2 regions of the Caballeronia sp. LZ008 genome follow, and region 2 is predicted to be linked to the other one. Evidence: riboswitches for the same ligand, from Rfam matches in the RefSeq annotation. Region 2 holds a riboswitch; the other holds the start of a gene.

Region 1 (5,387 bases), on a different contig from region 2:
GCGGCATCAAAGCGCGCGCGCGCGCGAGTTCCGTCGCGCGCCATGACGCGAGCGCGCGGCCGTCGAGCGACACGCTGCCCGATGCGGCTTTCGCAATCCCGGCGAGCACGTTGATGAGCGTCGTCTTGCCCGCGCCGTTCGGCCCGGCGATGCACCACATTTCGCCCGCTTCGATCGACTGCGTGAGCCCGTCGATGAGCGTGCGCTTACCCGCGCGAAGCACGATGGCGTCGAGCCGCAAAATCATCGCGGCCTCCGCAGCAGCATCCACAGGAACATCGGGACGCCGATCAATGCCGTGACGACGCCGACCGGCAATTGCGCGGGCGCGATCACCGTGCGCGCGACGAGATCGGCGGCCATCACCGCGAGTCCGCCCGCGAGCGCGGCGGCGGGCACGAGCATGCGCTGATCGTTGCCGAACGCGAGGCGCAGCAGATGCGGCACGACGAGCCCGACGAAGCCGATGGTGCCCGCCGTCGTCACGGCGGCCGCCGCCGCGATCGATGCGACGAGATACACGCGCAGACGCAAGCGCTCGACCGGCACGCCGAGCGCGCGCGCGGTCGTATCGCCGCGCAAGAGCACGTTCAGTTGCGGTGCGACGGGAACGATGACCGCGAGCACGACGGCGAGCGCGATCAGCGCGGGCCATGGCGCCGCCGCGCCGTTGAGATCGCCCGTCAGCCAGAAGATCATGCCGCGCAAACGGTTCTCGGGCGCGACGCTCAGGATCAGCGTGATGAGCGCGCCCCATCCCGATGCGATCACGACACCCGTCAGCAAGAGCCTCGGCGATGCGTCCTGTCCGCTTTGCCACAAGTCCTTGCGCGCGAGTCCGAGGACCAGAACGATCGATGCGAACGCGCCCGCGCAAGCCGCGATATCGACGCCCCACCACGGCAGCGACCCGAGCATCGCGGCAAGCGCGAAGGTCGCCGCGCCGCCGGATACGCCGAGCACGTACGGTTCCGCCAGCGGATTGCGCAACAGCACTTGCAGCAGCGCGCCGGCGAACGCGAGCAATGCGCCCGACGCGAAGCCCGCGAGCGCGCGCGGCAGACGCAAGGTCAGCACGATGTCATCGGCGATATCGGGCGTCGCCGAGTGCGCGTGAAAGAGCGCGCCGATCGCACGCGATACGGGCAACGCGACGCTGCCAATCGCGAGCGACGCGACCAGCACGACGAGCGTCGCTGCGCCGAGCGCGATCCAGATCGCGGTGGCGCGGCTCGCGTTCATCGCGCGCGGACGTTCAGCCACCCGGCTCACGACGGATGCCAGCCCAACGTGATGTACGCGCCGCGTCGTGGCGTGTTGTACGAGTACGCAAGTTCATAGTCCTTGTCGAACAGGTTGTCGATGCGCGCCGTGACGTACCACGACTTCGAGATGTCGTAGCGCGCCGACAGATTCACGATGCCGTAGCCCGCGAGCGTCGAATCGTAATCGCTGCGTTGACCGCTCACGATCCATTCGCCACCGACGCGCCACGGCCCGATCGTGCGATGCGCCGTCAGCGTCGCGAAATGCCGCGCGCGCCGCGTCAAATCCTCGTGATTCGTTTCGTCGACGGGATTCTGGAACGTGACGCCCGCGCGCACATCCGTTGCGCCGACGTGCCCCGCCCACGATCCCTCGATGCCCTGCACCTTCGCGCGCCCGACGTTCTGCGCGACATAGTAGAAGCCGCCGTCGGACACGTAATCGATCAAATTCGAATAGCGCGTCTGAAAAAGCGTCACGCGCACCACGCCGAGCGCATTCGATGCGTACTGCAACGCCGCCTCGACCGAATGACTCCGCTCCGGCTGAATCGACGGATTGCCGCTCAGCGGATAGTAGAGATCGTCGAAGCTCGGCGCGCGAAACGAGGCCGAATAGCTCGCGCTCGCCTTCCAGTGCGCGTCGAAGTCATACGCGTAGCCCAGATAGTAGCTGTTCGCGCCGCCGAAATCGGAATACTGATCGCGGCGCAGATTCGCCTGCAACTCGTTCGCGCCGATGTGCCCCACGTAACCCGCGAACATCGAATTCACATGACGGTCGGGCGCGCTGAACTGATCGGAATCGAGCGTCTGATCGAGATGCTCGTAGCCGAAGAGCAGCTTGTGCGCGTCGCTGATCCGCACGTCGTTCTGCCACGTATATTGCCGGTTCTCCGAATCGAAACGGCTCGTATAGACGCCGTTCTGCTCGATGTTCGCGCGGTCCTGCCCCTGCGCGATCGTGAAGTGCGCCGTCCAGTTATCCGTGACGCGGCCGTTCGCGAACACCGACGCCGAGCGCACGCGATCGTGCGTTTCGTTGATATCGGTCGGCTGGCCATAGGCATCGTCGAAACTGTTGATGCCGTTCGATTGCAGGAAGCGCACGCCCACGTCCCACTTGTCGCTGAACTTGTGACGCAGCGTCGCCGCGACGCTCTCGTTCAGATAGCCGTTCGCGTTCGGATTGGCGCCGGGCGCGATTCCCGGATCGATCGACGAGAAGCCGTCGGTTTTCTCGCGCGAGACGTTCACGCTGAAGGTCGTGCGGCCGTCCTTGTCGAGCGCGCCGCTCACGCCCGCCGATTGCCGCTGCGTGTGATAGCTGCCGTACTCGGCCTCGAAGTCGAAGCGCGGCGGATGCGCCTCGCCTTCCTTCGTGAAGATCTGCACGACGCCGCCAATCGCATTCGATCCATAGAGCGCCGACACGTTGCCGTTCACGACCTCGACGCGCCCGATCTGGTCGAGCATCAATTGCGATAGCTGTGCCGCGCCGAGCGACGCCGATTCGACGCGCACGCCGTCGATCAGCACGAGCGATTGCGACGACGCCGCACCGCGTATGAAAAGCCCCGAGTTCGAGCCCGGTCCGCCGTTGCGCGTGATCTGCACGCCGGGCGCGAGCGCGACGAGTCCGAGCGCGTCGCTTGCGTTTGCATCGGCGATGTCCTGCTCGTCAAAAAGCGATGTCTGCGGAATCGATTCGGCAAGCGGCTGCGGCGCGCGCGTCGATGTGACGACGACGGGCGCAAGCGTTTGCGTGCCGTCTTCCGTCTGGGCCGCCTGTGCAGCGCCGGCGAACGGCAAGGCGCCGATGGCCGCAACGAGCGCGCCATGACGGGAGAGACCGCTTCTGAGCGCGGCCAGTGGCAATACCATGTGTGAAGTGTTCCGTTTCGCGTGAGCGCAACCCCGCTCCCCGCGAGGACGATGCGCGACGAACGCACCGCGCCATGCGCGCCGATGCGTCGGACTCCGGCCGGTATCCGGGCTGGCGATCAATCGTCTCGCCTTCCCGCGCATGGCGCGCAGTGGCATCGACACGTTTCTTGCAGTCGCGCGCGTGCGACGAATTTCGACACGCTCGCGCGGCAAAAACGCGCATGAGACGACTTGCAACTTGCGTTGCGGTCGCTTACCGTTGCGGGGGCAGCACAGGTTGGCTCGTCGTCGATTGCGGCGACTTCGCTCCCTGTTTCCCGTTTGACTGCATCCACGAGATCGGCGGATGCGAGCACCAAAAGTGCGGCAAGTGTAGGAGCGCGGTTCGGGGCCGTCAAGAAAACCGCGCGGGCAGACTGGCGCGGCGCATGACGAATCGAACGAGAAGCGAAAGAGAAGCGGCCGGCCTGTCATCACGAGCGTTGCGGGGCGCTCGCGTTTTCTGCACACGAATGCATCGCGACATGCGCTTGATTCGAAGGATTAAGCGCTAGATCGCGTGTTGTTACGTCTCGAAACGAGACATTTATCGGAAGCTCCGTTGAACCGCGCTAAAATGCGAGGTCTTTAGAGGACGCAGCACATGCTCAACGAACTCGAATCACTGTCAGGAAACATCGGCCGGCTGATCCAGATCAGCGAGCGCCACAAGCAGGCGCATCAAGCGCTGCAGGAACAACTCGAACAGCTGCGCGCCGACTATGCGAACGTGCAGGCCGAGCTCGCGCAAGTGCGCGAAGAGCGCGATACGCTGCAGTCCGAACGCGATTCGCTGTCCGCGAAAATCGACGACGCGCAAATCCGCCTGAACGCGATTCTCGAAAAGCTGCCGCGCGGCAAGTCCGCGCAACATGCCGAGTCCGACAATCAACTCGATCTCCTCGAAGCCGATTCCCGGGAAGCACATGAAACGGAATTGCACGGCGAGCATCATCAGGGAGAGAAGGCATGACGACCACGCAGATCGAAGTATCCATTCTCGGGCAGCCGTATCGTCTCGCGTGCTCGCCGGAAACCGAAGGCGCATTGCGTGAAGCCGTCGCGCGCGTCGACGCCGAAATGAACAAAGTGCGCAATGCAAGCAGCGTGCGCGGCACGGATCGCATCGCGGTGATGGCGGCGCTTTCGCTGGCGTCGGAATTGCTTAAGCTGCAGGACAGCGTGCGTCACGGCGAGGCCTTCCCCGCCGAAGAAATCCGCCGCACGATGCATTCGATGAACGAGCAATTGGGCGCGGTCATTGCGCAACACGAAGCGCAATAAGGCAGATGCGCGTCGAGTCAATCAGCGCGCAATGTCAATCGAAAAAAGAAACTGCCGAAGTAGCGTGAAGAGGCTGCAGAAGGCAAACGATTGGTGTAGAGTGACGTTTCCCTGCCTGGTACGCCAAGGTCATATATTCCTTGAACCAATGCTACATTGGCACGGTTGCGGAACCTTGCAGCACGGGCGCGCGCGTCGCTAGTCCGATGTACCCGAAGTGTTGCTTACCGCGACCAATCTTGAACCCAGGTTCAGGATGCCGGCCTAGCGGCTGTGGCGGGGACCTCATTCAAGAAACGGCATCGGTTTTTCCGATGCCGTTTTCGTTTGTCCCTGCCGTTCGCTCTTCGATTCATGCACACGACCATGCGCTACTGGCTGATGAAGTCCGAACCGGACGAAGCGAGCATCGATCATCTCGCGCAGGCGCCGAAAAAAACCTTGCCGTGGACGGGCGTACGCAACTATCAGGCGCGCAACTTCATGCGCGATCAGATGCAGATCGGCGACGGCGTGCTCTTCTATCATTCGAGCTGCCCGGAGCCGGGCATCGCGGGCATCGCGAAAGTGTGCTCGACGGCATATCCGGATCCCACGCAATTCGATCCGAAGAGCGATTACTACGATCCGAAATCGACGCAGGAAACGCCGCGCTGGATGCTCGTCGACGTGAAGTTCGTGAAGAAGACGCCGCTCATATCGCTCGCCGCGTTGCGCGAACATCCAGAGCTTGCCGACATGCAAGTGCTCGCGCGCGGCAACCGGCTCTCGATCACGCCCGTGACCGAAGCGCAATGGCGATTTATTACCGAGCACCTCGTCTAACAAGGAACTTACGACTTCACGACTGCGACTAAATCCCGTCGCACGTACGCGATGTCACGGAGTCCTTCGATGCTCAATAAGAAAACC
Region 2 (5,387 bases):
GAGCGCTTCCTGACTCGTGTTGGCCGCGCGCATCGACGCCAGCAGTTCGGCGTTCGCGCCCGCATCGGCGGCCCAGACGGCGAGCAGCGGCAAGTCGATGCTCGAACTGCGGCTGTGCAGATCCATATGCCCCGCCGCGAGCTTGGACAGCTTGCCGAAGCCGCCGCACAGGCTCAGCTTGTCGACGCTCGCGCGGCGCAAATGCTTGAGCACCGCGCCCACGAAATCGCCCATTTCGATCAATGCGATGTCGGGCAGGCCGTAGCGCGCGCGCATCGCGTCCTCGCTCTGGTTGCCGGTGCACGCGGCGATATGCCGATACCCGTTCGCCCGCGCCACATCGATGCCCTGATGAATCGACGCGATGTACGCCGAGCACGAAAACGGTCTGACGATGCCGGTCGTGCCGAGTATCGACAATCCGCCGACGATGCCGAGGCGCGGATTCATCGTCTTCTGCGCGAGCGCTTCGCCGTTCTCCACGCCGATGGTCACGTCGAAACCGCCGCGATAGCCGACGCTTTTTGCGAGCGCGTCGAGATGCTCGGTCATCATCTTGCGCGGCATCGGATTGATCGCCGGTTCGCCGACGGCGAGCGCGAGGCCCGCGCGCGTCACCGTGCCGACGCCCGCGCCCGCATGAAAACGCACGCCCGGTTCCTCCGACAGTCGCACGCGCGCGAACACGAGCGCACCGTGCGTGACGTCGGGATCGTCGCCCGCATCCTTGATGACGCCGGCTTCGGCGGCGGCGCTTTCATCGGGTAAACGGCGGCAGAACGAAAGCATCATCGTCACGCGCTGGCCCTTCGGCAGGACGATCTCCGCGCGCTCGCTCGTCTCACCGAGCAGCAAGAGGCGCGCGGCCGCGAGACTCGTCGCGGTCGCGCAGCTTCCTGTCGTGTAGCCGCTGCGCAGCGGCGCGGCTTTCTCCGGCGTCTCTTCACGCATGACGCATCACGGTTTGCTCGCGTGCAGGACGGTGATCGGCAGCGCCTGACGCCACGTGTCGAAGCTGCCGAGCGGTTCCGCCTGCGCGACGCCGATGCGCGTCAGCTCGCCGCCGTGGCGCGCGCGCCATTCGACGAGCGCCGCCTCGCTTTGCAGCGTCACCGCATTGGCGACGAGCCGCCCCCCCTGACGCAGACGCGCCCAGCACGCATCGAGCAGGCCCGGCACCGTCAATCCACCGCCGATGAACACCGCGTCCGGCGCGGGAAGGCCGTCGAGCGCGGCGGGCGCTTCGCCTCTGACGAGTTGCAGCGCGGGCACGCCGAGCGCATCGCGGTTGTATTCGATGAGACGCTGACGGCTCTCGTTCGCTTCGATCGCGATCGCCCGACACGCGCCATGCGCGCGCATCCATTCGATGCCGATCGAGCCGCAGCCCGCGCCGACGTCCCACAGCAGTTCGCCGGGCTGCGGCGCGAGGCGCGCGAGCGTCACGGCGCGCACGTCGCGCTTCGTCAACTGGCCGTCGTGGCGGTAGGCGTCGTCGGCGAGACCGGGCGTGAGCGGCGGCCCGGCGTGGCCGGCGTGCGTCCGGCACTCGATCGCGATGAGATTGAGCGCGGCAACGACGGGCTCGCGCCAGTCGTCGGCACGCTCGTCGATGCGGCGTTCGTCGCTGCCGCCGAGATGCTCGAAGACGGTCATGCGGCTCGCGCCGAAACCATGCGCGGTCAGAAGCGTGGCGACGGCGGCGGGCGTCGTGCCGTCCGCGCTCAGCACGATGAGGCGCACGCCGCGATGCAGATTCGCGAGCAGCGACGCCGCCGGCCGCCCGACGAGCGATACGCAGACGGCGTCTTGGAGCGCCCAGCACAGGCGCGCCGCCGCGAGCGACAGCGACGACGGCGCGGGAATGACGCGCATTTCGCCGTTGGCGACTTCGCGCGCGAGCGTCGCGCCGACGCCGAAGCACATCGGATCGCCGCTCGCGAGCACGCAGATGCGCGTTTTGCCGTCGCCGCGTTCGGCGAGCACGGCATCGAGCGAAAAGGGTTTCGGCCACGGCATGCGGCGCGCGGCGATGCGATACGGCAGCAACGCGAGATGACGTTCGCCGCCGTGAATCGACTGGGCGTCGAGAAGCGCGCGACGCGCGGCGCGGGAAAGTCCGTGCCAGCCGTCTTCGCCGATGCCCACCACGGTCAGCCAGTTCGACATGCGCGGTCTCCTTGCTGCGATTCCGATCGCGTTCCCGGATACATGCCGGAAGCGCTCGGAGGGTCGATAAAAGCGGGCATAATACAGGTCCGTCGGCGCCCGGGGTCGTGAGACCGAGGGCTTAAAAGGGAACACAGCGAAACTGTGGCTGCCCCCGCAATTGTACGCAGCGAGTCCGCGCTCCACTGCCACTGGTTTTTACCGGGAAGGCCGGCGCGAATGTCGACCTGCCAGCCAAGAGACCTGCCGACCCAACGCATTCGCGCGACGCCGACCGGGCGGGGTGTACCGGTTCGCTCATCACGCGCGAAGCCCAACGGGTCACGCTTTTGAATTCTTTCGACCGCTCATCGCTCAACGCAACGCCGCGTGCTTCCGCATGCCCGGGCCTGATGCGCATCGTGCCCGCGCGCGATGGCGGCCTTGCGCGTCTGCGTCTCGCGGGCGGCGTGTTGAGCACGCGGGCGGCGCGGGCCGTCGCGCGCGCGGCTCGCGAGTGCGGCTCGGGCGTGATCGAAGTGACCAATCGCGCGAATCTGCAACTGCGCGGCATTCGCGACGATGCCCACGCCGCGCTCGTCGACATCGCCCTCGACGCGGGCCTCGGCCCGTCGACGGCGGGCGCAGACGACATCCGCAACGTAATGCTGAGCCCGCTCGCGGACGACGGCACGCGCGCGCTCGCCGCGCGGATCGTCGATGCGATGCAGGCCGATGCGTCGTTGCATGCGCTGTCGCCGAAATTCGCGCTCCAGCTCGACGCCGGCGAGCGCCTCGCGATGCTCGATCATCCGCACGATCTTTGGCTTTCCGCCATCGACGATGGCGCGCGCTTCGCATTCGGCCTCGCCGGAACGATGCGCGATCCGGCGCTCGGCGCGATCTCGCGCGACGATCTCGTGATGTTCGTCCTGAACGTGTTGCGCAGCTTTCTCGCGCTGGCGACGCCTGAAGAACATCGCATGCGCGATCTGCTTGCGCGTATCGGCGTTGCGCGCTTTCTCGACGCCTTGCGTTTCGACGCCGATATCGCGACATGGACACGCGCACCCGCCGATGCATCGCTGCGTCTCGGCGCGCACGAGGAGCCGCATCGCGCGACGTGGTACGCGGGTGCGCAAACGCCGCTGGGCCGTCTCGATGCGACGACGCTCGAAGCGCTCGCCAATCTCGCCGACGCACACGGCGCAAGCCGCCTGACGATGACGCCGTGGCAAAGCGTGCTGATTCCCGGCCTCGCGGCGCATTCAGCGCATGATGTGCTGCAAGGGCTGCACGCGCTCGGCCTCGCAACGGGCGCGCACGAACCGCTCGCGCGCCTCATCGCGTGCGCGGGTTCGGAAGGCTGCGCAAAGAGCCGTGCCGACACCAAAGCCGATGCTCACCGGCTCGCCGCGCTCCTGCCTTCGGATGACGGGACGCAGGTGCATCTGAGCGGCTGCGAGCGTTCGTGCGCGGCGGCGCATCCGGTTCCGGTCACGCTCTACGCAGTCGCGCCCGGACGATACGACTTACATCGCGACGCACGAGCCGTCGCGCGCAATCTGACCATCGAAGAGGCGGCCGAACGGCTCGCCCGGAGCCATGCCGATGCTTGACTACATCCGCGACGGCGCGGAGATTTATCGTCAGTCCTTTGCGACGATCCGCGCCGAAGCCGACCTCGCCGCCATTCCCGCCGATCTGGAGAAGCTCGCCGTGCGGCTGATCCATGCGTGCGGCATGGTGGATATCGTGAGCGATCTGCGCTTCTCGCCCGGCGCGGGCAGCATCGGAAGAAAGGCGCTTGCAGCAGGCGCGCCGATCCTGTGCGATGCGCGCATGGTCGCCGAGGGCATCACGCGCGCGCGCTTGCCCGCCGACAACCGCGTGATCTGCACCTTGAGCGATCCCTCGATTCCCGAGCGCGCCCGCGCGATGCGCAACACGCGCTCGGCCGCCGCGCTCGAACTATGGCGTGCGCAACTCGAAGGCGCGATCGTCGCGATAGGCAACGCGCCGACCGCGCTCTTCCATCTGCTCGACATGATCGATGCCGGCGCGCCGAAGCCCGCGCTCATTCTCGGCTTTCCGGTCGGTTTCATCGGCGCGGCGGAATCGAAAGCGATGCTCGCCGCCGATAGCCGCGGCGTGCCCTTCGTCGCGCTGCTCGGCCGGCGCGGAGGCAGCGCGATGGCAGCGGCCGCAGTGAACGCACTTGCTTCGGAGGCCGAATGATGCGTGGACGTCTCTTTGGATTAGGCGTCGGTCCGGGCGATCCGGAGCTGATCACCGTGAAGGCGCTGCGGCTTTTGAAGGCCGCGCCGGTGGTCGCGTATTTCGTCGCAAAGGGCAAGAAGGGTAATGCGTTCGGCATCATCGAATCGCATCTCGACGATACGCAGATGCGCCTGCCGCTCGTCTATCCGGTGACGACCGAAGCGCTCGAACCGCCGCTCTGCTACGAGACGATCATCAGCGCGTTCTACGACGAAGCCGCGCTCACGATATCCGGTCATCTCGAATCCGGACGCGATGTCGCCGTGATCTGCGAGGGCGATCCGTTTTTCTACGGCTCATACATGTATCTGCACGATCGTCTCGCAGCACGCTTCGATGCAGAGGTCGTGCCGGGCGTGTGCTCGATGCTCGGCGGCGTGGCCGTGCTCGGCGTGCCGCTCGTGTATCGCAATCAGAGTCTGTCGGTGCTGTCGGGCGTGCTGCCTGAAGACGATCTGAAGCGCCGTCTCGAAGCAGCCGATGCGGCCGTCATCATGAAGCTCGGCCGCAACTTCGAGAAAGTGCGGCGCGTGCTGGGCGAACTCGGCCTCGACGATCGCGCGTTGTATGTCGAGCGCGCGACGATGGCCAACCAGCGCATCGTGCCGCTCGATGAAGTCGATCCGATGGCATCGCCGTATTTCTCGCTGCTCGTCGTGCCGGGGAAAAAATGGCGCGCATGAAGGCTTCCATGCCGATGGCGATCGTCGTGCTCGGCGCGGGCGCGCTCGATACCGCGCGTCGCATTCAGGCGCGCTTTCCGCAATCGCGCGTGCATGGACTGGCGAGCCGCGTGAGCGCGGACATCGCGTATGACGACTTCGGCGCGCACGTGCGTGGTCTGTATGCGTCGGGCGCGGCGATCGTCGCGCTGTGTTCCGCGGGCATCGTGATTCGCGCGCTTGCATCCTGTCTCGGCGACAAAGGCAACGAACCGCCCGTGCTCGCCATCGCGCAGG

Evidence for each region. Region 2 has a riboswitch for cobalamin ahead of cobG (precorrin-3B synthase). Riboswitches for the same ligand answer to the same signal wherever they lie in the genome.
Region 1: it holds a riboswitch for cobalamin, as region 2 does, so the genes downstream of both, QCE49_RS02900 (TonB-dependent receptor domain-containing protein) here and cobG (precorrin-3B synthase) in region 2, are expected to answer to the same signal.

Annotation. Positions count from the first base shown of each region.
Region 1 covers NZ_JARUXK010000001.1:613,072-618,458, reverse strand. Annotated here, with positions in the region: gene QCE49_RS02910 (ABC transporter ATP-binding protein) at 1-247, opposite strand, end outside; gene QCE49_RS02905 (FecCD family ABC transporter permease) at 244-1,272, opposite strand; gene QCE49_RS02900 (TonB-dependent receptor domain-containing protein) at 1,269-3,149, opposite strand; cobalamin riboswitch at 3,230-3,527, opposite strand; gene QCE49_RS02895 (ATPase) at 3,796-4,164, shown strand; gene QCE49_RS02890 (cell division protein ZapA) at 4,161-4,475, shown strand; RNA gene ssrS (6S RNA) at 4,581-4,762, shown strand; gene QCE49_RS02880 (EVE domain-containing protein) at 4,842-5,300, shown strand; gene QCE49_RS02875 (SIMPL domain-containing protein) at 5,370-5,387, shown strand, end outside.
Region 2 covers NZ_JARUXK010000004.1:1,069,937-1,075,323, forward strand. Annotated here, with positions in the region: gene QCE49_RS29960 (cobalt-precorrin-5B (C(1))-methyltransferase) at 1-951, opposite strand, end outside; gene cbiE (precorrin-6y C5,15-methyltransferase (decarboxylating) subunit CbiE) at 958-2,169, opposite strand; cobalamin riboswitch at 2,246-2,435, shown strand; gene cobG (precorrin-3B synthase) at 2,499-3,767, shown strand; gene QCE49_RS29975 (precorrin-8X methylmutase) at 3,760-4,386, shown strand; gene QCE49_RS29980 (precorrin-2 C(20)-methyltransferase) at 4,383-5,111, shown strand; gene cobJ (precorrin-3B C(17)-methyltransferase) at 5,099-5,387, shown strand, end outside.